2 regions of the Nissabacter sp. SGAir0207 genome follow, and region 2 is predicted to be linked to the other one. Evidence: predicted binding sites of a transcription regulator. Region 2 holds the regulator's gene; the other holds the start of a gene.
The links. The regulator CRP, encoded in region 2, controls carbon source genes, mostly activating them, when cyclic AMP is high. The targets are predictions, from matches to a motif close to ATGTGANNNNNNTCACAT.

Region 1 (14,479 bases), 1.6 Mb from region 2:
GCCAGCGCCGCCTGTGGCTGCCGGACAACCAGAGCGGTTGGTATGACTACTACACCGGCCAGTGGTACGCCGGTGGCCAGTGGGTCACCCTCGACGCGCCGCTGGAGCGCCTGCCGCTGCTGACGCGCGCTGGCAGTGCCCTGCCGCACAGTAGCCGCATCACGCACGTTGACGCGCAGGCCGATGACCAGCGCGAGCTGCGCCTCTACCCGCTGCGCGGCCACGGCGTCAGCCACGGCAGCCTGTTTGAGGATGATGGCGAGTCATGGGGCTACCAGCAGGATGAGGCGCTGTGGCTGACGTGGGAGATGGCCTGCACCGACACCGAGATCCGCCTCAGCTTCCAGCGCCGCGGCCACTACCAGCCAGCCTGGCAGGCGCTGCGCCTCACCCTGCCGGCCGGCGAGACCCGCCGCCTGCTGGTGGAGGGCGTCGAGGGCGACACCTGGCAGCGCTGAGACACAGGCATAAAAAAAGCCGGGGCATCCCCGGCTTTTTTACTTCTGGCTGCTCGGCGTGGCCGATCAGTAGATGCCCTGACTGCGCAGGTAGTCCTCGTAGTTGCCGCTGAAGTCCACCACCTTGTTCGGGGTGATCTCCAGGATGCGGCTGGCGAGGGAGCTGACGAACTCGCGGTCGTGGGAGACGAAGATCAGCGTGCCTTCATACATCTCCAGCGCCATGTTCAGCGACTCGATGGACTCCATGTCGAGGTGGTTGGTCGGCTCGTCCATCACCAGAATGTTGGGCTTCTGCATCATCAGCTTACCGAACAGCATACGGCCCTTCTCGCCACCGGAGAGTACCTTCACCTTCTTCTTGATGTCGTCCTGACCGAACAGCAGACGGCCGAGGATGCTGCGCACCGCCTGCTCATCTTCCTTCTCGGATTTCCACTGGCTCATCCAGTCAAAGACCGTCAGGTCGCAGTCGAACTCTTCGGCATGGTCCTGCGCGTAGTAGCCGATGGAGGCATTCTCAGACCACTTCACGGTGCCGTTGTTTGGCTCAATTTCGCCCACCAGCGTCTTCAGCAGGGTGGTCTTACCGATGCCGTTGGTACCCAGCACCGCAACCTTCTCGCCCACTTCCACCATCAGGTTCAGCTTCTTGAACAGCAGGCCGTCGTCGTAGCCTTTTGACAGCTCCTGCACTTCCAGCGCGTTACGGAACAGCTTCTTCTCTTGGTCGAAGCGGATATACGGGTTCTGGCGGCTGGAGGCTTTCACCTCATCCAGCTGGATCTTGTCGATCTGGCGCGCACGCGAGGTGGCCTGCTTGGATTTGGAGGCGTTGGCGCTGAAGCGGCTGACGAAGGATTGCAGCTCGGCAATCTGCGCCTTCTTCTTGGCGTTGTCGGCCAGCAGGCGCTCACGCGCCTGCGTGGCAGCGGTCATGTATTCGTCGTAGTTGCCCGGATAGACGCGCAGCTCGCCGTAGTCCAGATCGGCCATGTGGGTGCAGACCATGTTCAGGAAGTGACGGTCGTGCGAAATGATGATCATGGTGCTGTTGCGCTCGTTGAGCACCTGCTCCAGCCAACGGATGGTGTCGATGTCCAGGTTGTTGGTCGGTTCGTCCAGCAGCAGGATCTCCGGGTCGGAGAAGAGCGCCTGAGCCAGCAGCACACGCAGCTTGAAGCCCGGCGCGATCTCGCTCATCGGGCCGTAGTGCTGCTCCACCGGGATACCGACGCCCAGCAGCAGTTCGCCAGCGCGCGCCTCGGCGGTGTAGCCATCCATCTCGCCATAGGCCACTTCGAGGTCAGCCACCTTGTAGCCATCCTCTTCGCTCATCTCCGGCAGGGCGTAGATGCGGTCGCGCTCCTCTTTCACCTGCCACAGTTCGACGTGGCCCATGATGACGGTGTCCAGCACGGTGTAGTTTTCATAAGCGAACTGATCCTGGCGCAGCTTGCCCAGACGTTCGTTCGGGTCGAGGAAGACGTTGCCCGCGCTCGGCGTCAGATCCCCGCCGAGGATCTTCATGAAGGTCGATTTGCCGCAGCCATTGGCGCCAATCAGACCGTAACGGTTGCCGCCGCCAAACTTGACGGAGATATTTTCGAACAGCGGCTTGCTGCCGAACTGCATGGTGATGTTGTTAGTACTTAACACAACGCTCGCTCTTGGTTTGGAATGTGATGAGGCGCGCATTATGCCACAACCGGCAGGCGGGATCGCGCAGGATTTTGCGCAAAACTTAGCCAGACGGGCAAAAAGCCAGCCAAAAAAGCAAAAACCCGGCCGGGGCCGGGTTTGCGCGTCTGGGACGGGGATCAGAAGCTGTAGCCGATCACCGCGTAGTAGCCCCAGCCGGTGGACTTGACGTCGAAGTTGCCCTTGCCGAAGTTCAGCTCGGTGCCATCCTGCCATTGGCCGCCGTTGTGGAAGTAACGCGCCACAAAGGAGTAGTGCCAGTGCGCGTAGTTCAGCGCCAGAATGTGGCTGGAGGCGATGGAGTTGCTGGTGCGCGCCTTGTTGCCGTTCTCGTTCAGGTCAGAGCCCCAGTCAAAGTTGGTGAAGCCGATGTAACTAACGTGGCCACCCCAGACATCGCCCAGCGGCAGGAAGTACTTCACCTTGAAGCGGTAGCCATCCCAGCTGTTTTCGTTGGCGGCGCTGTAGTTCTCCCACTGGTACTTGGCGTAGACGTTCAGTGACAGGTTCAGCGGGGTGTGGGTGTCGATGTCGGTGCCCAGACCCATGTACCAGGTGTTCTGGCGGTTGTCGCTGTCCGGCCCCATGTCAAAGATGTAGTTGTTGGCGAAGTACCACTCTTTGAACGGCCCGAAGCTCAGGTCAGTGCCGGTCAGCTTGTCGATGGAGAAGCGCGGCTCGATCTCCATGAACAGCGGGGAGCCGTTTTTGTCCCAGATGCCGACGTCGTTGCCATTGCCGACGCCAAAGGCTTTCGGCACGTCCACATAGCCGTAGAAGTCGAACCAATCCTTGTGGGCAAAGGCTTCATACTCCAGATAGAGATCGTTGTTTAGCTGCGGCCCGAAGCGGGTGTGGTAGCTGCCCACCACGTTGACGCTCTGTTTCCACCAGTCGGAGAGGTACTCACCCTGTGTGTCATCCGCCATTGAGGTGGCGCTGTAAGAGAGGGCAGCCAGAGCGCCCGCGGCGAGAAGAGTTTTATTCATTGTCATTACCAGTGCTTTAAAGGGCGATTCCCTGCCAAACGGGGATGTGGTGAACCACACAACATGCGGCAGCGTTATTGCTCATTCAGGTGTGTCATCAGAAGCCACTCAGCCGGTCGGTGAGCAGCCGTAATGAGGGGCGGCGCTCCAAACCTTGTTACCGGCAATAATCAGGTGTCACTTAATATGCGATTATGTCAATAAATGTCAATTTTAGTTGCATAGTGATACATGTTTTTCGTGAGGACGATCACAATCTGTAACGGGACGTAAAGATACTGTTTTTTTGCGGCTGCGCAATCGTTTACTTAGCCAGACGCAATCGGTGGCGTCCGTTTGCTGGCTTTTTAGGCAGGAAAGGTAAGGAAGTGGGCGGGCATCGCCGCGCCCTATTGCGATCGCCAGGCGGCGCGACGGCTGCGCGCCAGCGGCTCCCACAGCAGCACCGCCAGCAGGATCAGCGTCGCCAGACCATTGGTGGTCAGTAGATCGGCATAGCCGCTTACCGGCAGCAGCAGCGCCAGCGCCAGCAGCCCAATCAGGTGCTGGCGTGGCACCCGCAGGCCGCGCCGGTACTGCCACAGCATCAGTGCCGCCAGCCACGCCAGCGGCGCGCCAACCAGCACACAGGCGGCCGGCAGGTGGGTGGCCTGCATCGGGTAGGCGATGACGCGCGCATTGCCCACCGCCCAGGCGCAGAGGGCGATGATCATCACCACATGGGTCAGGTGGCCGCTGCTGCCCGGCCATGCCGGGCGCACCGGCTGTGCCAGCGCGGCATAGTAGAGGCACCAGATCGCCAGCGCCCCCAGCAGCGCGGAGAGCGCCGCCAGCAGCACCGGCGTGCTGGGTGGCAGGTCACTCAGCGCGGTGATGGTCATCCAGGCGGCCAGCACCAGCAGCGCGGTGACCACCATCAGGTAACGGGAGAGCGTTCTTGGCATCTCGGTTCTCTCCAGCAAGCAGGGGGAAAGCCCACGTTACCCGATTTTTTTGACAAAAGATCGTGCCTGCGTGAAATTCAGACAGTTCGGCGCATGTCGATATGGGGAATCCCATCCTCATCATAGACTTCCGAGCAGGGCGAGAAGCCAAAACCGCGGTAGAACGCCTGCAAGTGGGCCTGCGCCGAGAGCACCACCGCCGCCTGCGGCCAGTGGCGCGCACAGGCCGCCAGCGCCTGCGCCATCAGCGTACGCCCCAGTTGCTGCCCGCGCGCAAAGGGTGCGACCACCACCCGGCCAATCGCCACCTCCTCGCCCGGCAGCAGGCGGGCGTAGGCCGCCAGCCGCCCCTGTTGCCAGCCCAGCAGGTGGCGCGTGCCCTGCGCCAGATCGCGCCCATCCACATCCAGATAGGGGCAGGCCTGCTCCACCACAAACACTTCACAACGCAGCGCCAGCAGCGCGTAGAGCGGCGCAGCGCCCAGTTCACTGTGGTGCAGATCTTGCCAATCAATGTCAGCCATAATAATTCCCAAGTTAATCATTTAGATTATTTATACTAAAAATCCTATTTTCCCGGCACACTTTTCCCACTCACCGACTGAAAATATTATCCCTTCAAAATCAGATGATTATTGTCAACATCATTAATGTAGCAATCGTGAAATCATGATTCATTTGTTCCCGCTCATCAGCTGAGTATATTCCGCCAGATCTTTTTTCCAGGAAAACGTAACCATGAAACCGATTGTGAAATATGGTCTGGCCGCCCTGATGCTGACCAGCCTGACCGCGTGTGATAACGCCGCCGAGAAACCTGCCGCTGACAAAGCCGCCCCGGCTGCCACCGCCGCCCCGGCTGAGAAAGCTGCCGCAGACGCAAAAGCGGCCCCGGCGCAAGCCGCCCCGGCCAGCAACGCCGCGCAGCCAGCCGCAGAAGCCGCCAAGCCGGCTGCCCAGCCGCGCCTCTCCTTCACGCTGCCGAAGGGCTTTGTCGATCGCTCCCCGACGCCAAAAGAGGGCGACCGCGTGCTGACCCGCGTCTTCGCCAACCCCACCACCCACCAGATGGTCACCCTGATCAACTACGGTGGCCTGACGCCGCTGGCTGACCGTGAGGTGCTGAAAAAGACGCTGGAAGAGAATGGCCCGAAACTGCTTGAGACCTTCAAAAAGCAGTACTCCAGCGTAAATGTGCTGAAAAAGGGCATGGTCACCCTCTCCGGCCACCCCTTCTTCCAGTTTGAGTCCAAAATCAAACAGCAGGATCGGGCGGCCATCAGCACCAGCCTGACCACCCAGCAGAACGCACAGATGATCAATATCCAGATCATGACCGTCTCTGATGATCTGGCCGCGCATGAGGCGCTGGTCAAGGCGATCAGCGACAACATCGCCTTCAAGTAAGTTTTTGATGCGATTAAAAAGGCTGCCGATGGGCAGCCTTTTTTATTGGGCGATGCCGCTAGAGCAATTTACCCAATCCATTAGTAAAATTTTTTGAATATACCGGTCAAATATATTAGCTGGCGGCGCGGCGCGCCCTCTTGCAGACTGGTTGGTCTTGTTGACCCTGAATTCACTGCAAAAGGACGTAATAATGTCAGTCATGAAAAAAGTGCTGCTCCCTGCCATGCTGGGCCTCGGCCTCTACTCCCAGGTTTCGCTGGCGGCTACCCAGACCTACGCGATGGATCCTGGCCATACCTCCGTGGTAGTAGCCTGGACGCACTTCGGCTTCTCGCACCCGACCGCTGACCTCTCCAACGTCACCGGCACCATCGTGTTTGACGCCGACGATCTGGCCAAGTCCAAGGTTGACGTCACCCTGCCGATCAGCACCATCGACACCCACGTCGCCGCGCTGACCAGCGAGTTCAAGGGCGCGGAGTACTTCGACGTTGCCAAATACCCGACTGCCACCTTCCACAGCACCAAGGTGACCCACGCTGGCGACAACAAGTATGACGTCGAGGGCAACCTGACCATCAAGGGCATCACCAAGCCGGTGACCCTGCACGCCGTGCTGAACAAGCAGGGTGAGCACCCGATGGTGAAGAAGCAGGCGATTGGCTTTGACGCCGCCGCCACCATCAAGCGTTCCGACTTCAAGCTGGACAAATATGTCCCGGCGGTCAGCGACGACGTGGTGATTGCCATCTCCACCGAAGCCTACGCCAAGTAAGCCCCTCCCCTGCCCGGCACGCCGGGCAGGGGTTCCCTCGCGTTAAATCGACGGGTAACTCCCCAGACCGTCCGGCCACGGCGTCAGCAGATCCACCCCCTCCTCCGTCACCGCCACCGTGTGCTCCCACTGCGCGGAGAGCGAGCGATCGCGCGTCACCACCGTCCAGCCATCGGCCAGCACGCTGGTTGCCGCCTTGCCGGCGTTGATCATCGGCTCAATGGTGAAGATCATCCCCGGTTTCAGCACCAGCCCTTCGCCCGGCCGACCATAGTGCAGCACCTGCGGCTCGGTGTGGTACTCGGTGCCGACACCGTGGCCGCAGTAGTCACGCACCACGGAGAAGCCCTTCTCATGCGCCACGTTCTGGATGGCGTAGCCAATGTCGCCCAGCGTCGCGCCCGGCCTGACCGCGCGGATGCCCGCCACCATCGCGTCGTAGGTGGTCTCCACCAACAGTTTGGCGCGGATGCCCGGCTCGCCGACGAAGTACATGCGGCTGGTGTCGCCGTACCAGCCATCCTTGATCAGCGCCACGTCGATGTTGACGATGTCACCCGCCTTCAGCGTCTTGCTGTCGGTGGGGATGCCGTGGCACACCACATGGTTGACCGAGGTGCAGATGGTTTTCGGGTAGCCGTGGTAGCCGATGTTGGCCGGGGTGCAGCCCAGCGTCTCCACAATGTAGCGGTGGCAGAGGGCGTCCAGCGCCTCGGTGGTGACGCCGGGTTTGACGTGCTCGCCAATCATCGCCAGCACCTCGGCCGCCAGGTGGCCAGCGAGGCGCGCTTTCTCAATGTCAGCGGCGGTGTGCAGGGTAATGTCGTTCATGGTTGCTCCTTGTCGGCGGTCGCAGGCTGGGGGGTAAGCAGCTGCTGGGTAATTTCCGTATAGCTCAGGTGGGGGTTCTGCTCTGCCAGCCGGCCGATACGCAGCCAGTACTCGGCCTGCGCATTGATGGAACGGCAGTAGGCGTCGCTGGCGACCCGCAGTTCGTCATGGATGAAGTCAGAAATTTTGATGATGCCCATTGGTCAGTCACTCTACGCGGTATATATGAAACATATATGAAGCGTATAACAGGAGGGGCATTTCGGTGTGGCAGGACGTGCGCAAAAAAAGGGCGCTGCATCGGCAGCGCCCTTGGGCATGGGGAGAAGTGGCCTCAGGGTATCAGGCGGTTTTCTTCAGCGGCTCAGTGCGCACCGGCGCATCGCCCGCCACATAGTAGTCGGCGGTGCTGCGCGGCAGCGGCTGGCGGCCACGGATGGCGTCGGCCATCTTCTCGGCGATCATGATGGTGGTGGCGTTGAGGTTGCCGGTGATGATCTGCGGCATGATGGAGGCATCCACCACACGCAGGCCATTCATGCCGTGGACGCGCCCCTCGCCATCCACCACTGCCATCTCGTCGGTGCCCATCTTGCAGGAGCCGCACGGGTGGAAGGCGGTTTCGGCGTGCTCACGGACAAAGGCATCCAGCTCCTCGTCGCTCTGCACGTGCGCGCCGGGGCTGATCTCGCGGCCACGGTAGGGGTCGAGCGCCGGTTGCGCCATGATCTCACGGGTGAGGCGGATCGCGTCGCGGAACTCCTGCCAATCCTGCTCGGTCGCCATGTAGTTGAACAGGATGCTCGGGTGCTGGCGCGGATCCTTGGACTTCACCTGCACGCGGCCACGGCTCGGCGAGCGCATGGAGCCGACGTGTGCCTGGAAGCCGTGCTCCTTCACCGCGTTGCTGCCGTTGTAGTTGATGGCCACCGGCAGGAAGTGGTACTGGATGTTCGGCCACTCGAACTCCTCGCGGCTGCGGATAAAGCCACCGGCCTCGAACTGGTTGCTGGCACCCACGCCGGTGCCCTTGAACAGCCACTCCGCGCCAATCTTCGGCTGGTTGTGCATCTGCAACGCCGGGTAGAGCGACACCGGCTGGGTGCAGCTGTATTGCAGGTACATCTCCAGGTGATCCTGAAGGTTCTCGCCGACGCCCGGCAGGTCATGCACCACCGGGATATCCAGGCTGTTGAGCAGCGCGGCCGGGCCGACGCCGGAGCGTTGCAGGATCTGCGGCGAGGCGATGGCACCGCTGCACAGCAGCACTTCGCGGCTGGCGCGCGCGGTCTTGGCGTTGTACTCATCCTTGTGGAAGTAGCTGACGCCCACGGCGCGCTTGCCGTCAAACAGGATGCGGTCGGTGGTGGCGTGGGTCAGGATAGTGAGGTTGCTGCGCGCCTTGGCCTGATCCAGATAGCCGCGCGCGGTGCTGGCACGACGGCCGTTCGGCGTCACGGTGCGATCCATCGGGCCAAAGCCCTCCTGCTGGTAGCCATTCAGGTCGTCGGTGCGCGGATAGCCCGCCTGCACGCCAGCCTGGATCATCGCCTCGAACAGCGGGTTGTTGCCCGCCTTGGGCGTCGCCACGCTCACCGGGCCATCGCCGCCGTGGTAGTCATTCGGGCCGATGTCGCGGGTTTCTGCCTTGCGGAAGTATGGCAGGCAGTCGAGGTAGCTCCAGTGCTCCAGCCCCGGTGCTTTCGCCCAGTTGTCGAAGTCCATCGCGTTGCCGCGGATGTAGCACATGCCGTTGATCAGCGAGGAGCCGCCCAGCCCCTTGCCGCGCCCGCACTCCATGCGGCGGTTGTTCATGTGCGGCTCCGGGTCAGTCTCGTAGGCCCAGTTGTAGCGCTTGCCCTGCAACGGGAAGGCCAGCGCGGCTGGCATCTGGGTACGGAAATCCAGGCGGTGGTCGGGGCCGCCGGCTTCCAGCAGCAGTACGGTGACACCCGGATCTTCGGTCAGGCGGGTCGCCAGCACGTTACCAGCCGAACCGGCGCCAATGATGATGTAATCGTATTCCATTGAATGTCTCCTCAATGTGATTGCTGTGGGTCGGGGCAAGGCGGGCCGCAAAACGGGTGCGGCGTCCGGGGGTGTGGCATGGCACGCCCCGGCGCAAGGAAGCACAGGCCCGGCGGGCGGGCCTGCTGCCCCTGACAAAAGGGTGGTGGGGGTTAGAACACCGAGCTGAAGTCGCCCAGTTCCACCTGCACGGATTTGATCTGCGTGTAGTGCTCGAGCGTGCTGACGCCATTTTCACGGCCAACGCCGGAGTGCTTGTAGCCGCCGACCGGCATCTCCGCCGGGGATTCGCCCCAGGTGTTGATCCAGCAGATGCCCGCTTCCAGCTGGTGGATGACGCGGTGCGCACGCGCCAGATCGCGGGTCACCAGCCCGGCCGCCAGACCGAAGTTGGTGTTGTTGGCGCGGGCGATCACCTCTTCTTCGCTCTCGTAGGTGAGGATGCTCATCACCGGCCCGAAGATCTCCTCCTGCACAATCTCCATCTCGTCGGTGCAGTCGCTGAACACGGTCGGTGCCACCCAGGCACCCTGCGCCAGCACGCCGTCGGTCAGGCGTTCGCCACCGGCCAGCAGCCGCGCGCCAGATTTTTTGCCGCTTTCGATGAAGCGCAGCACGTTCTCCATGTGGGCGAAGCTCACCAGCGGGCCGAAGTTGACGTCCGGCTGGGTCGGCTGGCCGATGCGGATGCGCTGGACGCGCGCCAGAATCTTCTCCTCGAACTCTGCCTGCAACGCCGCTGGCACAAACACGCGGGTGCCGTTGGTGCAGACCTGCCCGGCGCTGTAGAAGTTGGCCATCATCGCGATGTCGGCGGCACGGTCCAGATCGGCGTCATCAAACACGATCAGCGGGGACTTGCCGCCCAGCTCCATCGTCACCTCTTTCAGCGTCGAGCCAGCGGCGTTGGCCATCACTTTCTTGCCGCTCACCACGCCGCCGGTGAAGGAGACCTTGGCAATGCCAGGGTGTTCGGTCAGCGCCTGACCCACCTGGCGGCCGCTGCCCGGCAGCACGTTGAACATGCCATCCGGCAGGCCCGCCTCGGTGTAGATCTCCGCCAGCTTCAGGGCGGTCAGCGAAGTGACCTCGCTCGGCTTGAAGATCATCGCGTTGCCAGCGGCCAGCGCCGGGGCGGATTTCCACAGCGCGATCTGAATTGGGTAGTTCCAGGCACCGATGCCCGCCACCACGCCCAGCGGCTCGCGGCGGGTGTAGACGAAGGCGCTGTCGCGCAGCGGGATCTGCTGCCCCTCGAGCGCCGGGATCAGGCCAGCGTAGTACTCCAGCACGTCCGCGCCGGTGACGATATCCACCGTGGTGGTTTCGGAGAGCGGTTTGCCGGTGTCGGCCGTCTCGATCGCCGCCAGCTCATCATTGCGCTCACGCAGGATGTCCACCGCCCGGCGCAGGATGCGCGAGCGCTGCATGGCGGTCATCGCCGCCCACACCTTCTGCCCTTTCGCCGCGGCGTCTACCGCCCGGTCAACGTCCGCCGCGCCCGCCGCCTGCACTTGGGCGATCACTTCGCCATTGGCCGGGTTGATCGCGTCGAAGGTTTCGCCGCTGGCGGCATCGGTGTACGCGCCATTGATGTAGAGTTTTTGCAAACCGTAGCGGGACATACGTCTCTCCTGTCTGTTCTGTTGGATGCCGAGGCTATCGGGCAGCCAGAAGCTGGTCGATATACTCGTAGGTCAGCGCCAGCGCCTCGCGGCGGTCAAACTCCTCACCGCTGAGGGCGCTGCGCAGCCAGAGGCCGTCAATCATGCCGGCCACCCCTTTGGCGGCGCGGCGCGCCTGCGCTTTTGGCAGGCTGCGGCGGAACTCGGCAGATAAATTGGAAAACAGCCGACGGCTGTTGACCCGTTGTAATCGTTTCAGTTGCGGGCTGTGCATACTGCTGACCCAAAAGGCCAGCCAGGTCTTCATCGCCGCGCTGTTGGTCTGGCTCTCGTCGAAGTTGCCCTCGGCGATGGCCCGCAGCCGTAGCCGGGCGTCGCCCCCCTTCAGCGGTTGCAGCCGCTGGCGCACCGCCTCGCCCAGATGGCTGATGAGGTAACGCATGGTCGCCTCCAGCAGCCCGTTCTTGTCGCGGAAGTAGTGGCTGATGATGCCGTTGGACACCCCGGCGCGGCGCGCAATCTGCGAAATGGAGGCGTCATGCATCCCCACCTCGTTCACCGCCGCCAGCGTCGCCTCAATCAATTGCTGCCGTCTGATCGGCTGCATTCCCACCTTGGGCATGGTCCCTCTCCGGGTAAAAAAAGCCTGGATTCGCGTCAGAACCGGGCAACTCATCTCCGGCTGCGGCGCGTTGTTCGAGCTCTATTAAACTTTTTTTTGATTGAACGTTCAATTAAAAATGAATATATTTTATTACCGTCACGTTATGGAATTGTGTAATTTAAGGATGAATCTCGTTGATTTGCGGCCACTTTTTTGATCTAACGCAAACAACAAACTTTTTATTCTGACCGGCGGTGATGGCCAGTGAGCTCAGCGGATGCCCTGTAACAGGCGTTTTTTTACGCCCTTTGACATGCGCTAAGCGCGCTTCCCTCGCCCGGCAGAGTTTGGCTTGAGACAACAATGGGGAAACCATGAGTACACCCGGAGACGTTAAACCACAGCGCGATCAATTGAACCCCGTCGTGTTCTTTACCTCAGCGGGGCTGATTTTGGCCTTCTCGCTGATGACCATCTTTTTCACTGCCGAGTCGGGTCGCTGGATCACCGCCACCCTGAACTGGGTATCGGCCACCTTTGGCTGGTACTACCTGCTGGCCGCCACCCTCTACATCGTGTTCGTGATCTTCATCGCCTGCTCGCGCTACGGCGACATCAAGCTGGGGCCAGAGCAGTCCAAGCCCGAGTTCAGCATGATGAGCTGGGCGGCGATGCTGTTCGCCGCGGGCATCGGCATCGATTTGATGTTCTTCTCGGTGGCCGAGCCGGTGACGCAGTACATGATGCCACCCGAGGGCCAGGGGCAGACGCTGGAGGCAGCGCGACAGGCGATGGTCTGGACGCTGTTCCACTACGGCCTGACCGGCTGGTCGATGTATGCGCTGATGGGCATCGCCCTCGCCTACTTCAGCTACCGCTATAACCTGCCGCTGACCATCCGCTCGGCGCTCTACCCGATCTTCGGCAAGCGCATCAACGGGCCGATTGGCCACACGGTGGACATCGCGGCGGTGATCGGCACCATCTTCGGCATCGCTACCACGCTGGGGATTGGCGTGGTGCAGCTCAACTACGGGCTGAAGGTGCTGTTCCACATCCCGGAGAACCTGACGGTGCAGGCGGCGCTGATCCTGCTGTCAGTGATCATGGCGACGGTCTCCGTCACCTCCGGCGTCAACAAGGGCATCCGCTTCCTGTCAGAGCTGAACGTGCTGCTGGCGCTAGGGCTGATCCTGTTCCTGCTGTTCGCCGGTGACACCGAGTTCCTGCTGAACGCGCTGGTGCTCAACGTCGGCGACTACATCAACCGCTTTATGGGCATGACCCTCAACAGCTTCGCCTTTGACCGCCCGACGCAGTGGATGAATAGCTGGACACTGTTCTTCTGGGCCTGGTGGGTGGCGTGGTCACCGTTTGTTGGCCTGTTCCTGGCGCGCATCTCGCGCGGGCGCACCATCCGCCAGTTTGTCTGCGGCACACTGATTATCCCGTTCGTCTTCACCCTGCTGTGGCTGTCGGTGTTTGGCAACAGCGCGCTCTACCAGATCCTGCATGGCAATTTGGCATTTGCCCAAGAGGTGATGGCCTACCCGGAGCGCGGCTTCTACAGCCTGCTGGCGCAGTACCCCGGCTTTAGCCTGAGTGCTTCGGTCGCCACCATTACCGGCCTGCTGTTCTACGTCACCTCGGCGGACTCCGGCTCGCTGGTGCTGGGCAACTTCACCTCCAAGCTGGCGGACATCAACAATGACGCGCCAAACTGGCTGCGGGTCTTCTGGTCGGTGGCGATTGGCCTGCTGACGCTGGGGATGCTGCTGACTGGCGGGGTCTCGGCATTGCAGAACACCACGGTGATCATGGGCCTGCCCTTTAGCTTCGTGATCTTCTTTGTGATGGCCGGTCTCTATAAGTCGCTGAAAGTCGAGGATTACCGCAAGGCGAGTGCGTTGCAGAATGCGCCGGTGCCGGTCTCCCGCGATGGCGTGCTGAACTGGAAACAGCGTCTGGCGCGGGTGATGAACCACCCCGGTGCCACCTACACCCAGAAGATGCTGGATACCGTCTGCCGCCCGGCGATGGAAGAGGTGGCGCGCGAGCTGGCGGTACGCGGCGCGCGCGTGGAGTTCAGCGAACAGCCGCCGCAGGGCGATGAGCGCCTGAGCCACCTGGAGCTGCATGTGCAGTTGGGGGATGAGCAGAACTTCATCTACCAAATCTGGCCGCAGCGCTACTCGGTGCCCGCCTTCACCTACCGCGCGCGGGCTGGCAAGTCGCACTACTACCGGCTGGAGACCTTCCTGCTGGAGGGCACGCAGGGCAACGACCTGATGGACTACAGCAAGGAGCAGGTGATCAACGACATCCTCGACCAGTACGAGCGCCACCTGCACTTCCTGCACCTCCACCGCGAGGCGCCGGGGGCGGTACTCACCTACCCGACATAACGCTTTTTCTGTCACCATGCCGGCCTGTGCCGGCATTTTTTTTGCCCGTTGGGAATACTCCTAAACGGCCAACAGGTATTGACGGAATAATCGGCCAGCAGCTAGGTTAATGGAGTGATAAATAGCCGACCGGCGTTTTACACCCATAAAAACTCTAATTTATTGCCTCCCTTTTTCTTATTTTCAGCACTGTAATTCTTCTACTTTCACCCTGTGAGGATTTACCTGTGACCGGAAAAATTGATACATTGCAATACCTGCGGGCCTTTGCGGCGCTTCTGGTGGTATTCAACCATACCTGGCAACAGGGCGCGATCTCGACCAGCCTTGGGCTGGCGCATATGGGCGGGTTCGGCGTGGATATATTCTTCGTGATAAGCGGCTTTATCATGAGCTATACCCTCAAGGAGACCTTTGCCAGCCCGAAAAAAGCCGCCATCGACTTTATTATTAAACGCATCATCCGTATTTACCCGGTTTACTTAATTCTGCTCACTCCATTTGTGCTGAAATATCTGGCGAGCGCGCCCGATCTGTTTGCGGCGCTCACCTCCTATCACCTGTTGGGCAATTTATTGCTGCTGCCCACCTTTACCGGCTCGCCCACCTATGGCCCGCTGCTCGGCGTTGCCTGGACGCTGGTGTATGAGATGTTCTTTTATCTTATTTACGCCGCCGCCATCCTGCTTTCGCGCCGCCGGGTACAGGC
Region 2 (14,479 bases):
TCGGCGAGCCGATCTTACGGCCGGTATGCTCGCCGTTGGCAATGCGCACCGCCGAGCACTTGAGATCCTCAAGCGAGTGCAGGACGATCTCGCAATGCCCGCCAATCAGCATTGCCAAGCCATCCACCACTGCCTCATAGGATTTCAGGATCTCGTGGTCCGTGGCGGTGAAGGGCCGTTGTTCCAGCAAATCAAGGTCGCTGATTTCGCCAGGTAAGAGCGAATTAGACATCGAAGATACCATCCTCTGCGTAGAGAGAGCCGGGCCGACGTGGGGCCAGCAGGCTCATCACTCACTATCTTTAGGTCGTCAGTCTAGCAAATCTGCCGGCGTAACGAGCCTGGAATTGCTAAAGACGTTATGACGGGGAGCGGAAGGCGTCAAGTTATCCCGGCACCCAATGGCGGGCGGTGGAAAAAAGGCATAAAAAAACCGCCGCCAGCAGGCGACGGTTCTATGGAGCAGCGGGAAGGCTTACTGGCCTTTCGCGCCTGCGGCGGCAGCGTCTTCTGCCTTGTCTGCGCCAGCGTCATTTTTTGGCGCGGCTTTCACGTCCAGCAGCTCAACGTCAAACACCAGCGTGGAGTTTGCCGGGATGCCCGGAACGCCCGTTTTGCCGTAAGCCAGCTCCGGTGGGATGACCAGCTTGATCTTGCCGCCTTTCTTGATGTGCTTCAGGCCTTCGGTCCAGCCTGGGATCACACCGTCCAGACGGAAGGAGAGCGGCTCGCCACGGGTGTAGGAGTTATCGAACTCGGTGCCATCGGTCAGGGTGCCCTTGTAGTTCACCACCACGGTGTCGCTGTCTTTCGGCGCATCACCGGCACCCGGTTTCTCTACTTGGTAGAGCAGGCCGGATTCAGTTTTCTTCACGCCCTTCTCTTTGGCGAACTTATCGCGGTAAGTCTGCCCCTTGGTGGCATTCTCCTGCGCGTCTTTCTCCATTTTCGCCTGAGCGGAAGCCTTCACGCGGGCCTCGAATGCCTGCAGGGTCTGCTCGATCTCCTGGTCAGAGAGCTTGCTCTTGTCAGCAAAGGCGTCCTGCACACCGGCGATCAGCTGCGCTTTGTCCAGCGCGATGCCCAGCTTCTCTTGCTCTTTCAGGGAGTTGTCCATGTAACGGCCGAGGGAGGCACCCAGCGCATAAGCGGACTGTTGGTCTTCATTTTTGAAGGCGCTGTTGACGGCCGGTGCGGCGGCCGCAGCCGGGGCCGCGGTATCCGTTGCTTTTGCCGCTTCCGCAGCCATCACCTGGGTGGCGCTCAGTGCCATTGCCATCGTTGTAGCCAACAGCGTTACTTTAAAAAGTGATTTCATCCATTTCTCCAATGGCTTAGGGAGTCTGGCCCCAAGCAACGATTACCAAAATTCTTTTGCTACTATAACTGTCTGCGCGACGGCAAAACAATCTCTATACTCAGCAAATGCGTTATATTCCGACCTTATTTGCGTCAGGAAGTTTCGTTGCCAGCTGACTATTCTTCCCGCCGGCAACCGTGCAAACCAAGCAATGTGCCGCCGATGGCGGTAGAATCCGGCCCTTTCGCCTTCCGCCGGATTGGCGAGTTACAGAGGATAGCAATATGGAACAGAACGCGTTCGAACAGCGGCTGGAGATGCTGGAGAGCCGCCTGGCCTTTCAGGAAGTGACGATTGAGGAGCTTAACCTGATTGTCACTGAGCACCAGATGGCACTGAGCAAGCTGCGTGAGCACCTGCGTCTGCTGACCGATAAGCTGCGCGCTGCCCAGCCCTCCGCCGTCGCCCACCCATCTGAAGAGACGCCACCGCCGCACTACTGATCGACGGGCGCAAAAAAGGCGGCCCAAGGCCGCCTTTTTACCACGAGGGTTGGGCTTAGTGGCAGCCGCAGCCGCCGGTGCCGCAACCACCTTTACCGTGGTCATGGTCGTGGTCATGGTCGTGGCCGCCGCAGCAGCTGTCGCCATGCTCATGGTGATGGTGGCCGTGCTCGCCGTGAACGTGGCCGTGGGCCAGTTCGTCAGCGGTGGCTTCACGGATGGCAACCACTTCCACGTTGAAGTTCAGGTTCTGGCCCGCCAACATATGGTTGCCGTCCACGGTCACGTGGTCGTCTTCCACTTCGGTGATCTCTACCGGTACCTGGCCCTGATCGGTATCCGCGATGAAGCGCATACCAACTTGCAGTTCGTCCACGCCCATGAAGACGTCTTTCGGTACGCGCTGCACCAGGTTTTCGTCATAGGTGCCGTAAGCTTCGTTCGCGCCAACGTGCACGTCAAAGCGGTCGCCCACGTCGTGGCCTTCCAGCGCCTTTTCCAGACCTGCGATCAGGGAGCCATGACCATGCAGATAGTCCAGCGGCGCACTCACCGGAGACTCATCAACCAATACACCGTCTTCTGTACGTACCTGGTAAGCCAGGCTGACCACCAAGTCTTTTGCTACTTTCATGATATCTCCTACCGTTGGAAAGCAAATTGGCGCAGATTGTAGCGGAAATCTGCGGCTCTGTACGCATCAGCATAAAAAAACGCAACGCGCCGCGTCACTCCGGGTGGAAAATGCCGATCACCTGCTCCTGCGGGCGGACATGCTGCTGGACCTGCTCTTCCGTCTGGCGTTGGTGGTGGCCGCACTTCACGCACTCCACCACTTCCACCTGGTCCTCGCGCCATAACATCAGGCTATCCAGCGCCTTGCACTGCGGGCAGACGGCCCCGGCAATGAAACGCTTACGTGTTGCTGACATGCTGTTGACTCCAGAATGAGTACCGCACCATCCGCTCTGTTTTCACTACCCGGATGAACCACGGCCGGAAAGGGATCTTTCCAATGAATAAAGCGCCAGGCTCACGCCTGACGCTTCGCGCTTTCTATCAGTCTAGAACGGATGGGCGCTCACCTCAATCGCAGTGTGGCTACTCATGCTCATCCCAGCCATCCAGCCGACGGCTTTCGTTGTGCATCTCCCGCTCGAAGATCTCCTCCAGCTCACGCCGTGCCTCGCGGATGCGGGAACTTTGCGCCACGTCGCCCTGCCGTTGCGGCATCAGCTCGCGCAGCATCCGCATATCGAGCCGGCGGAAGTGGTGCTGCGCCCGGTAGGCCTGATGCGGATGCATGCCGAGGGTGGTCAGCGCCTTGCGCCCCAGCTCCAGTGCGCTGGAGAAGGTCTCACGGGAAAAGTGGGCGACGCCCGCCTGCAACAGCTCATGCGCCTCCACCCTGCCGCGCGCGCGCGCCAAAATCTCCAGATGGGGGAAGTGTTGCTGGCAGAGCCGCACCACCGCCATCGTATCCTCCGGCTCATTGCAGGTGATGACGATGGTACGCGCCCGCTCCGCGCCGGCGGCACGCAGCAGCTCCAACTCCGTCGCGTCGCCATAGTAGACGTGGTAACCGTAGCTGCGCATCAGGCTGACAACGCTGATATCGCGCTCCAGCACGGTGATGCGCGCCTTGTTGGCCATCAGCAAACGACCAATTACCTGGCCGAAACGGCCGAAGCCCACCACGATCACCTGTGGCTCGTCATCCTCGACGTGGTGCTCCTCATGCCCCTCCTCCGGGGTGTTGTAGCGCCGCGCCAACAGGCGGTCGATGCCTTGCATTAGCAGCGGCGTGGTTACCATCGACATGGTGACCACCACCAGCAGCAGCGACAGCTGGTCAGGGGTAATGACCCGCTGCGCCGCGGCGGCAGAGAAGATCACAAAGGCGAACTCGCCGCCCTGACTCAGCACGCCAGCAAACTGCAAGCGCACCGAGCGGCGCAGGCCAAACAGCCGCGCCAGCCCATACAAAATGGCACTCTTAACAAAGACCAGCGTCGCCACGCCCGCCAGCACCATCAGCAGGTTGGTGTAGAGCACGCCGAGGTTGAGCGCCATGCCGACCGAAATAAAGAACAGCCCGAGCAGCAGCCCCTTGAATGGCTCGACGGCGATCTCCAGCTCATGCTGGTATTCGCTCTCCGCCAGCAGCACGCCAGCAATAAAGGTGCCGAGCGCCATCGAGAAGCCGAGCGCGTCCATAAACAGCGCCGCGCCCAGCACGGTCAGCAGCGCGGCGGCGGTGAAGATCTCCCGCACCCCGGCCGCCACGATAAAGCGCAGCAGCGGCCGCAGCAGATAGCGCCCGCCAATCAACATGCCGCCGAACGCCACGATCTTCATGCCGATCTTGGCCCAGTCCGTCTCTGCCTCGCCGCCGACGCCCGCCAGCAGCGGGATCAGCGCCAGCGCCGGGATCACCGCCATATCCTGGAACAGCAGCACCGAGAAGCCGAGCTGGCCGCCCTCGTTGCGCTTCATCCCTTTGTCTTTCATCAGTTGCAGCGCCATCGCCGTCGAGGACATCGCCAGACCGATACCGCCGACCACCGCCGCTTGCCAGGCGAAGTCCGACAGATAGAGCAGCGCGAACAGCACCGCCGCCGTCAGCCCCACCTGCCCGGCGCCGACGCCAAAAATTGAGCGCCGCAACTGCCACAGCTTGGCCGGATTCAGCTCCAACCCAATCAGGAACATCAGGAACACTACCCCCAGCTCGGAGAAGTGCAAAATCTCCTGCACGTCGCGGATCACGCCAAAGCCCCATGGGCCGATGGCGATGCCAGCGATCAGGTAGCCGAGCACCGCGCCGAGGCCCAGCCGTTGGGCGATCGGCACCGCCACCACGGCGGCGCACAGGAACACCAGCGCCGCCCCTAAAATGTTCGATGCTTCCATTCATCCTCCTCCCTGTGGCAACGGCGTCCGCAACCAGTCGCGATAGGCGTCGGCATGGCTGGCCATCACCTCGGTTGACTGGCGGCGCGCCCAGTAGATCACCATTGGCGACATCCAGTGCATCCGGCACATGGCGGCGGTCAGCTCAAACGGCCGCAGGATCTCCGCCATCGGGTAGCGGTTGTAGCCCTGCTTGCCGTAGGCGCCCTCCGGCTCGCCGGTAGTGAGCACCGTGCGCCAATACTTGCCGGCCAGCGCGTTGCCGCCGATGCCGCTGGCGAAACCGCGCGCCAGCACGCGATCCATCCACTCCTTCAACAGCGCCGGGCAGCTGTAGGTATAGAAAGGGTGCTGAAACACAATGACGCTATGCTCGCGCAGCAACTGCTGCTCGTATTGGATATCAATGAAGAAATCTGGATAGTGTGCGTAGAGATCGTGCACGGTGACATGCTCCAACCCGGCCGCAGAGGCGAGCAGCCTCCGGTTGGCCACCGAGTCCTGGGCTTCAGGGTGGGCATACAACAGCAAAACCTTGGGCGGCGGCGACATCATTCCCTCCAAAGCGTCGTCAGGGTGCGGATTTTCCGTTACCATGCTCCGCAAGATTCAAGGACGCCAGGCGTCTGGTGACTTAACGTTTTGGCCATCTTAGTTGTCGTCAATTTAACATATTCTGAACATACGGCGCTTTATGATTGTTTTCTCCTCGCTACAAATACGACGCGGTACGCAAGTCCTGCTGGATAACACCTCCGCGACGGTGAACCCAGGCCAGAAAGTTGGGCTGGTGGGCAAGAACGGCTGCGGTAAATCTACCCTGCTTTCGTTGCTGAAAAGTGAAATGAGCGCCGATGCTGGCAGCGTCAATTTCCCCGGCAACTGGGCGCTGGCCTGGGTCAACCAGGAGACGCCAGCGCTGGATGTGCCGGCGCTGGAGTATGTCATTGACGGCGACCGCGAGTTCCGCCAGTTGGAGACCGATCTGCGTGCCGCTGACGCGCGCAACGACGGCAACGCCATCGCGCTGGTGCACGGCAAGCTGGACGCCATTCAGGCCTGGACCATTCAGGCGCGCGCCTCCAGCTTGCTGCACGGCCTTGGCTTCTCGCAGAGCCAGCTCCAGCAGCCGGTGAAAGATTTCTCCGGTGGCTGGCGGATGCGCCTTAACCTGGCGCAGGCGCTGATCTGCCGCTCCGATCTGCTGCTGCTCGATGAGCCGACTAACCACCTCGATCTGGACGCGGTGATCTGGCTGGAGAAGTGGTTGAAGGGTTATCCCGGCACGCTGATCCTGATCTCGCACGATCGCGACTTCCTCGACCCGATCGTCGACAAAATCCTGCACATTGAGCAGCAGTCGCTGAACGAGTACACCGGCAACTACTCCTCCTTCGAGCGCCAGCGCGCCACCAAACTGGCGCAACAGCAGTCGCTCTACCAGAGCCAACAGGAGAAAGTGGCCCACCTGCAAAGCTATATCGATCGCTTCCGTGCCAAGGCCAGCAAGGCCAAGCAGGCGCAGAGCCGCATCAAGATGCTCGAGCGGATGGAGCTGATCGCCCCGGCGCACGTCGATAACCCGTTCCACTTCAGCTTCCGCGCGCCAGAGGCGCTGCCCGATCCGCTGCTGCGCATGGAGAAGGTGAGCGCTGGCTATGGCGATCGCACCATCCTCGACGCCATCAAGCTGAATCTGGTGCCCGGCTCGCGCATTGGCCTGCTGGGGCGCAACGGCGCTGGCAAATCGACGCTGATCAAGCTGCTGGCTGGCACCCTCGCGCCGCAGCAGGGCGAGATTGGTCTGGCGAAGGGCGTCAAGCTGGGGTACTTCGCCCAGCACCAGCTGGAGTTTTTGCGCGCCGACGAGTCGCCGCTCCAGCACCTGAGCCGGCTGGCGCCGCGCGAGCTGGAGCAACAGCTGCGCGACTATCTGGGCGGCTTTGGCTTCCAGGGCGACAAAGTGACCGAGCAGACCGCCCGTTTCTCCGGCGGCGAAAAGGCGCGGCTGGTGCTGGCACTGATTGTCTGGCAGCGCCCCAACCTGCTGCTGCTCGATGAGCCGACCAACCACCTGGATCTCGACATGCGTCAGGCGCTGACCGAAGCGCTGATCGACTTCGAGGGCGCGCTGGTGGTGGTCTCGCACGACCGTCACCTGTTGCGCTCCACCACGGACGATCTCTATCTGGTGCACGACGGCAAGGTCGAGCCTTTCGAGGGCGATCTGGAGGATTACCAGCAGTGGCTGAGCGACCTGCAAAAGCAGGAGAGCCAGCAGGACGCACCTGCCAAAGAGTTGGGCAGCAACAGCGCGCAGGCACGTAAAGACCAGAAGCGGCGCGAGGCGGAACTGCGTAGCCAGACTCAGCCACTGCGCAAGAAGTTGCAGCAACTGGAGAAGCAGATGGAGAGCTACAGCGCGCAGTTGGCGGAAGCGGAAACCACGCTCGGTGACACCGCGCTCTACGATCCGGCCCGCAAGACTGACCTGACCGCCTGCCTGCAAAAACAGGCGCAGGCCAAGGCCGGGCTGGAAGAGGCCGAGATGGCGTGGCTGGAGATCCAGGAGCAGCTTGAGCAGTTCAGCGCCGAGTGATGTGCGGGTGGGCCTCCCCGGCCCGCCCGGTTGCGCATGGCGAGAAATAAATCCGGTTCCTTTGGCCGGGGCACTTCCCGCCCCGGCGTTGTGCGATATGATAATCTTCACCCAGCCGCTGACGGCGTGATAACCCCCACTGTCCATCCTGACCCATGAAGAAAACGATGTCCGCCATGCACGATACTTTTCAGGCCATGCGCGGGGCGCGTAACCCGCACCTGCAAACGCTACTGCCCCGCCTCTACCGGCGGCAGGCGCTCCTCCAGCCGCACTGGCAGCGGCTGGAACTGCCGGACGGCGATTTCGTCGATCTGGCCTGGAGCGAGCCGCCCGAGCAGGCGGTCGGCAAGCCGCGCGTGGTGCTGTTCCACGGGCTGGAGGGGAGTTTCTACAGCCCCTATGCCCACGGCCTGCTCCACGCCTGGCAGCAGCGCGGCTGGCTGGGCGTGGTGATGCACTTCCGGGGCTGCAGCGGCGAGGCCAATCGCCTGCAACGCATCTACCACTCCGGCGAAACCGAGGATGCGCGCTTCTTCCTGCGCTGGCTGGAGGAGCAGCACGGCCCGGCGCCGACGGCGGCGGTGGGCGTCTCGCTCGGCGGCAATATGCTGGCCTGCTATCTGGGCGAGGAGGGCGAGCGCGCACGGCTGGCCGCAGCGGTGGTGGTTTCGGCACCGCTGATGCTGGAGCCTTGCTCACAGCGGCTGGAGCAGGGCTTCTCGCGCGTTTACCAACGCTATTTGCTTGAGCAGCTCAAGCGCAACGCCGCCCGCAAGCTTCAGGCCTACCCGAATACCCTGCCGGTCAACCTCCAGCAGCTAAAGGGCCTGAAGCGGCTACGCGACTTTGATGACGCCATCACCGCGCGCGCCCACGGTTTTGACGACGCGCTCGACTACTATCGCCGTTGCAGCGCGATGCCGCTGCTGCCGCGCATCACCACCCCCTTGCTGATCATCCATGCCAAGGATGATCCCTTTATGACCGACGCGGTGATCCCCGATGCCGGCCAGCTCCCTGCCAACGTCCAGTACCAGTTGACGGAGCATGGCGGCCATGTCGGTTTTGTCAGCGGCACCCTGAAGCGGCCGCAAATGTGGCTGGAGCACCGTATCCCGGCCTGGCTGTCCCCCTATCTGGAGCCTGAAGCATGATTATTCCCTGGAAAGAACTCGACAGCGACACCCTGAGCAACCTGATTGAGGCGTTTGTCCTGCGCGAGGGCACTGATTACGGCGAACATGAACGGACGCTGGAGCAGAAGGTCGAAGATGTACGCCGCCAGTTAAAAAGTGGTGAAGTGGTGCTGGTATGGTCGGAGCTGCATGAGTCGGTCAATATCATGCCGCGCAACCAGTTCCGTGGCGATCGGGGCGAGCAGGCCGAGTGACCAAGGCTGAGTGACCGAGGGCCTGCCCCCTAGGCGCATTCGCATAATTATGGTAACTCTATAATTAATTATGCTGATTGCACGGTATGCAGGCATCACCTCTCACGGAGTCTTGAAACTATGTCAGCCCAACACCCGGTCATCGCCGTCACTGGCTCCAGCGGAGCCGGCACCACCACCACCAGCCTGGCGTTCCGCAAAATCTTCCAGCAACTGAACATCCGCGCCGCCGAGGTGGAGGGCGACAGCTTCCACCGCTACACCCGGCCAGAGATGGACATGGCGATCCGCAAGGCGCGCGACCTGGGCCGGCACGTCAGCTACTTTGGCCCGGAGGCCAATGACTTCGGCCTGCTGGAGCAGACCTTCATCCAGTATGGGCGTGAGGGCAACGGGCAGGCGCGCAAGTACCTGCACACCTATGACGAGGCGGTGCCCTACAATCAGGTGCCGGGCACCTTCACCCCCTGGCACCCGCTGCCGGAGGAGACCGACGTGCTGTTCTACGAGGGGCTGCATGGCGGGGTAGTGACTGAGCACCACGACGTGGCGCGGCATGTGGATCTGCTGGTCGGCGTGGTGCCGATCGTCAATCTGGAGTGGATCCAGAAGCTGATCCGCGACACCAATGAGCGCGGCCACTCGCGCGAGGCGGTGATGGACTCGGTGGTACGGTCGATGGAGGATTACATCAACTACATCACGCCGCAGTTCTCCCGCACCCATATCAACTTCCAGCGCGTGCCGACGGTGGACACCTCCAACCCGTTTGCCGCCAAGGCGATCCCCTCGCTGGATGAGAGTCTGGTGGTGATCCATTTCCGCGGGCTGGGGGCGATCGATTTCCCCTATCTGCTAGCTATGCTGCAAGGCTCATTTATTTCCCATATCAATACATTAGTGGTGCCGGGCGGCAAAATGGGGCTGGCGATGGAGTTGATCATGGCACCGCTGGTGCAGCGGCTGCTGGAGGGGAAAATCATCAAGTAAACGGGGGCGGCGGGCCGCCCCCCTGGGCGTCACTCGACGCTGACAATCTCAAAGCTATGGGTCACTGACGCGGCCTTGCCCAGCATCAGCGACACCGAGCAGTACTTCTCTGCCGAGAGGTTGACGGCGCGCTCCACGCTCTTCTCCGTCAGCCCCTTGCCGCTCACCACAAAGTGCAGGTTGATGTGCGTAAAGGTGCGCGGCACCTCGTCGCGGCGCTCTGAGGTCAGGCGCACCTCACAGTCGCGCACATCCTGCCGCGCCTTCTGTAGGATGGAGACCACATCAATCGCGCTACAGCCGCCCACGGACATCAGCACCATCTCCATCGGGCTGGGTGCCTTGTCACCGGCATTGCCATCCATCAAGATCTGGTGACCCGACGCGGACTCCCCCAGAAACGTCAGCCCTTCCACCCACTTTACCCGTGCCTGCATAGCCTCACCCTCCGATTATTTTCTGAAAATAGCCTAACCCCTCGCAGCCAAACAGGCAATCGGGCCGATCTTCATCATGCTGAAGCGAGACAACAGAAGACACTCGGTTCAGGCTGTGATAAAACAAACCCGAAACAAAATGTTCTGTATGGAGCAAGGTCAGGTTTTCAATGGAACGACGAGGCCGCCGTTTGGCGACTTTTCAGCCTCCGCCTTGCAGCATTATCAGACAGTTAATACTCTTGAAAGAGGCGTATTTTCAAAACGCCGTACAGGGAACTCTGAGCCCTGTGATTTTGGGCAGCGATTACAACAGAGGATAAAAGCAAATGGTTCTCGGCAAACCGCAAACAGACCCTACTCTCGAATGGTTCCTGTCTCACTGCCATATTCATAAATACCCTTCCAAAAGTACGCTGATTCACCAGGGTGAAAAGGCTGAAACGCTCTACTACATCGTGAAAGGTTCGGTCGCCGTGCTGATCAAGGATGAAGAGGGCAAAGAGATGATCCTCTCCTACCTCAACCAAGGGGATTTCATCGGCGAGCTTGGCCTGTTCGAAGAGGGCCAGGAGCGCAGCGCGTGGGTACGCGCCAAAACGGCTTGTGAAGTGGCGGAGATCTCCTACAAGAAATTCCGTCAGCTGATCCAGGTCAACCCGGACATCCTGATGCGCCTCTCCTCCCAGATGGCGCGCCGCCTGCAAGTTACCTCCGAAAAGGTGGGCAACCTCGCCTTCCTGGATGTGACTGGCCGTATCGCCCAGACCCTGCTCAATCTGGCGAAACAGCCTGATGCCATGACCCACCCCGATGGTATGCAGATCAAGATTACCCGCCAGGAGATTGGCCAAATCGTGGGTTGCTCCCGCGAAACCGTCGGCCGCATCCTGAAAATGCTGGAAGATCAGAACCTGATCTCCGCCCACGGCAAAACGATTGTCGTCTACGGCACCCGTTAATCCCGGATCAACACGGCGCAGCTGCGGCCCCCCGCACTGCGCCGTTCTTCCCTGATTGAACATGTGGCGCCGCCTTATTTACCATCCTGAAGTCAACTACGCCCTGCGGCAAACGCTGGTGCTCTGCCTGCCTGCGGCCATCGCGCTGCTGTTCGGCCAGCTCCAGGTCGGCTTGCTCTTCTCACTGGTGCCCGCCTGCTGCAACATCGCCGGTCTCGACACGCCCCATCGGCGCTATGTAAAACGTCTGGCCATTGGCGGCACGCTGTTCGCCGGATGCAGCCTGATACTGCAACTGCTCTTGCTCTACGCCCACTGGCCGCTGCCGCTGATTTTGCTGGCGCTGGCGCTGCTGCTCGGCGTGACAGGCGAGCTCAGCCCGCTGCATGGCCGGCTGCTCAACGGCACGCTGGTGGCGGCCATCTTTACCCTCAGCATGGCTGGCACCACGCCGCTCTGGCAGGCGCCGGGGCTATTCCTGCTCGGCACGCTCTGGTATGGGCTGTTTACCTGGGGCTGGTTCCGGCTGTGGAAAGAGCAGCCGATGCGTGAATCGCTCAGCCTGCTCTACCGCGAACTGGGTGACTACGTTGAGGCCAAGTACAGCCTGCTGACCCAGCATCTGGATCCAGACACTGCCCTCCCCCCGCTGCTCAAACGCCAGCAGAAGGTGATGGACTTGATTGTGCAGGTCTACCAGCAACTGCATATGCTCTCCGGCGAACGCCACCCGCACTATCGGCGGCTGTTCCGCGCCTTTCAGGTAGCGCTCGATCTCCAGGAGCACATTACCGTCAGCCTGCACCAGCCAGAGGAGGTGCAGAAACTGGTGGCGCAGAGCCAGGCAGAGGCAATTATCCGCCGCAATGCGGAGGTGATCGCCAAGCGGCTGCGGATGATTGCCGATGACCTGCTCTACCACCGCCGCTCCGCCCGCTTTGAGATGGGCGGCGAACTGGCGGCGCTGGAGAAGATTGCCAACCGCTACCCTGATAATCCGGTCGGCCAGTTCTGCTACTACCACTTCAGCCGCATCGCGCGCCTGCTGCACACCCAGCGGCCGCTCTATCGCCGCAACCTGATGGAGAGCCGCAACCGCCTGCCCTTCTGGCCAGCGCTGAAGCGCTACCTCTCCTGGCGCTCGATGTCACTGCGCAACGCCGCACGTGTCGGCGTGATGCTGGCGCTCGGCAGCTCGATTGGCCTGTTCTTTGACCTGCCGAAACCCTATTGGGTGCTGCTCACCGCGCTGCTGGTGATCCAGAACGGCTACAACGCCACCCGCGTGCGCATCCAGCACCGGGCCATCGGCACGTTAGCCGGGCTGGTGCTGGCCGCCGGTGTACTGCACCTGCAACTGCCGCAGGCCGCAATGCTGGGCCTGATGGTGTTAATCATGCTGGCCGCCTATCTGGTGCTGCGCAATAACTACGGGCTGGGCATGGTGGGGCTGACCATCACGGCGGTCTATACGCTGCAACTGGTGACGCAAAATGGCGCCAACTTCCTGATCCCACGGCTGGTAGACACGCTGATTGGCTGCGCGCTGGCCTTCGGCAGCACCATCTGGCTCTGGCCGCAGTGGCAGAGTGGCAAGCTGCGCGACAATGCCTGGCAGGCGCTGGAAGCCTATCAGGAGGCGATCCGCCTGCTGCTCAGCGCCGATCCAGACCCGGCAAAGCTGGCCTATACCCGCATCATGGCCAATCAGGCGCACAACACCCTCTACACCGCCCTCAATCAGGCGATGCAGGAGCCGGGCTTCAACTCCCACTACCTGACTGACATGCGGCTCTGGGTGATGCACAGCCAGTCGATTGTTGAGCACCTGAACGCGATGACCATTCTGGCGCGCGATCACTACATGCTGACCCCGGCGCTGGCGCAGGAGTATTTGGAAACCTGTGAGATTGCGCTCCAGAGCTGCCAGCAGCGGCTGATGTATGACGGCCCGGCCGACGGCAGCCCCTCGTCAGGGCCGATGTTCCGTGCGCCGGACAGCGCGCCGGAGATGCCAGTGACCGAGATGGAGCGCCCGTTGCGCCGCATCCTCTCCCATCTCAGCGCGATGAACACCATCTCCAGCCTGGCCTGGCGACAGCGCCCGCACCACGGCATCTGGCTGGCGCGCCGCGTGAGGCGCGATCAAAAAAGCCGCCCGGAGGCGGCTTCAGAGTAGAGGGGAATTTAACCCGCCAGCGTGGCGATGGCCTTCTCCAGCCGCGCCATGCCCTCATGGATGTCATCAAACTCGATCACCAGCGACGGCGCAAAACGCAGCACATTCGGCCCGGCGTTGAGCATCATCAGCCCCTGCTCCGCCGCGGCCGTCAGTATATCGCGGGCCTTGTTCTGGTACGGCTCGCTTAGCTCTGCGCCCAGCAACAGCCCCATGCCGCGCACCTCTTTGAAGATCGCATACTTCTGGTTGATCGCCTCCAGCGCCTTCAGGAAGTGCTGGCGACGCTCCTCAATGCCCGCCAACACCTGCGGGGTGTTGATGGTATCCAATGCCGCCTCAGCCACCGCGCAGGCCAGCGGGTTGCCGCCGTAGGTGGTGCCGTGGGTGCCGACCGTCATTGCCGAGGCGATCTCCTCGGTGGTCAGCATCGCGCTGACCGGGAAACCGCCCCCCAGCGCCTTGGCGGTGGTCAGGATGTCCGGCGTCACGCCGTAGTGCATGTAGCTGAAGAGCTGGCCGCTCCGGCCCATGCCACTCTGCACCTCATCAAACACCAGCAGTGCCTGATGCTGGTCACAGAGCGCGCGCAACCCTTGCAGGAACGCAGCGTCTGCGGGTGTCACGCCGCCCTCGCCCTGAATCGGCTCCACCACGATGGCGCAAGTGTGGTCGTCAATGACCGCTTTCACCGCATCAAGATCGTTGTAAGGCACATGGACGATGTCCGCCGGTTTCGGGCCGAAGCCGTCGGAGTACTTGGGCTGGCCGCCCACCGACACGGTAAACAGCGTGCGGCCGTGGAAGGCATTGTGGAACGCGATGATTTTGCTCTTGTAAGGGCTATGGCGGTGGGAGGCGTAGTAGCGCGCCAGCTTGAAGGCGGCCTCGTTAGCCTCTGCCCCGGAGTTGGCGAAAAAGACACGCTCGGCGAAGGTGGCGTCAATCAGCTTCTGCGCCAGACGCAGCGCCGGCTCATTGGTGAAGACGTTGCTGACGTGCCAGAGCGTTTCGCCCTGCTGGTGCAGCGCCGCCACCAGCGCCGGGTGGCAGTGGCCAAGCGCGGTCACCGCGATGCCGCCAGCGAAGTCCACATACTCCTTGCCCTGCTGATCCCAGACCCGGCTGCCCTTGCCCTTCACCGGAATGAACTGTGCCGGTGCATAAACAGGCAAAATCACCTGATCAAACGTGTCACGACCC

Region 1: the regulator CRP is predicted to act here: its motif matches at 2,139-2,156, upstream of C1N62_RS11260 (ABC-F family ATPase).

Annotation. Positions count from the first base shown of each region.
Region 1 is NZ_CP028035.1:2,558,331-2,572,809, forward strand. It holds gene C1N62_RS11255 (TIM-barrel domain-containing protein) at 1-458, shown strand, start outside; gene C1N62_RS11260 (ABC-F family ATPase) at 525-2,117, opposite strand; gene C1N62_RS11265 (nucleoside-specific channel-forming protein Tsx) at 2,279-3,148, opposite strand; gene C1N62_RS11270 (low temperature requirement protein A) at 3,538-4,092, opposite strand; gene C1N62_RS11275 (GNAT family N-acetyltransferase) at 4,170-4,616, opposite strand; gene C1N62_RS11280 (DcrB-related protein) at 4,831-5,499, shown strand; gene C1N62_RS11285 (YceI family protein) at 5,693-6,277, shown strand; gene map (type I methionyl aminopeptidase) at 6,320-7,108, opposite strand; gene C1N62_RS11295 (ParD-like family protein) at 7,105-7,308, opposite strand; gene betA (choline dehydrogenase) at 7,451-9,136, opposite strand; gene betB (betaine-aldehyde dehydrogenase) at 9,289-10,761, opposite strand; gene betI (transcriptional regulator BetI) at 10,796-11,383, opposite strand; gene C1N62_RS11315 (choline transporter) at 11,740-13,770, shown strand; gene C1N62_RS11320 (acyltransferase) at 13,998-14,479, shown strand, end outside.
Region 2 is NZ_CP028035.1:274,887-289,365, reverse strand. It holds gene C1N62_RS01245 (transcriptional regulator) at 1-232, opposite strand, end outside; gene fkpA (FKBP-type peptidyl-prolyl cis-trans isomerase) at 476-1,318, opposite strand; gene C1N62_RS01235 (protein SlyX) at 1,585-1,803, shown strand; gene slyD (peptidylprolyl isomerase) at 1,859-2,437, opposite strand; gene C1N62_RS01225 (YheV family putative zinc ribbon protein) at 2,532-2,735, opposite strand; gene kefB (glutathione-regulated potassium-efflux system protein KefB) at 2,905-4,716, opposite strand; gene kefG (glutathione-regulated potassium-efflux system ancillary protein KefG) at 4,717-5,268, opposite strand; gene C1N62_RS01210 (ABC transporter ATP-binding protein) at 5,411-7,315, shown strand; gene C1N62_RS01205 (hydrolase) at 7,492-8,472, shown strand; gene C1N62_RS01200 (YheU family protein) at 8,469-8,708, shown strand; gene C1N62_RS01195 (phosphoribulokinase) at 8,829-9,698, shown strand; gene C1N62_RS01190 (OsmC family protein) at 9,728-10,135, opposite strand; gene crp (cAMP-activated global transcriptional regulator CRP) at 10,465-11,097, shown strand; gene C1N62_RS01180 (YccS/YhfK family putative transporter) at 11,159-13,276, shown strand; gene C1N62_RS01175 (aspartate aminotransferase family protein) at 13,285-14,479, opposite strand, start outside.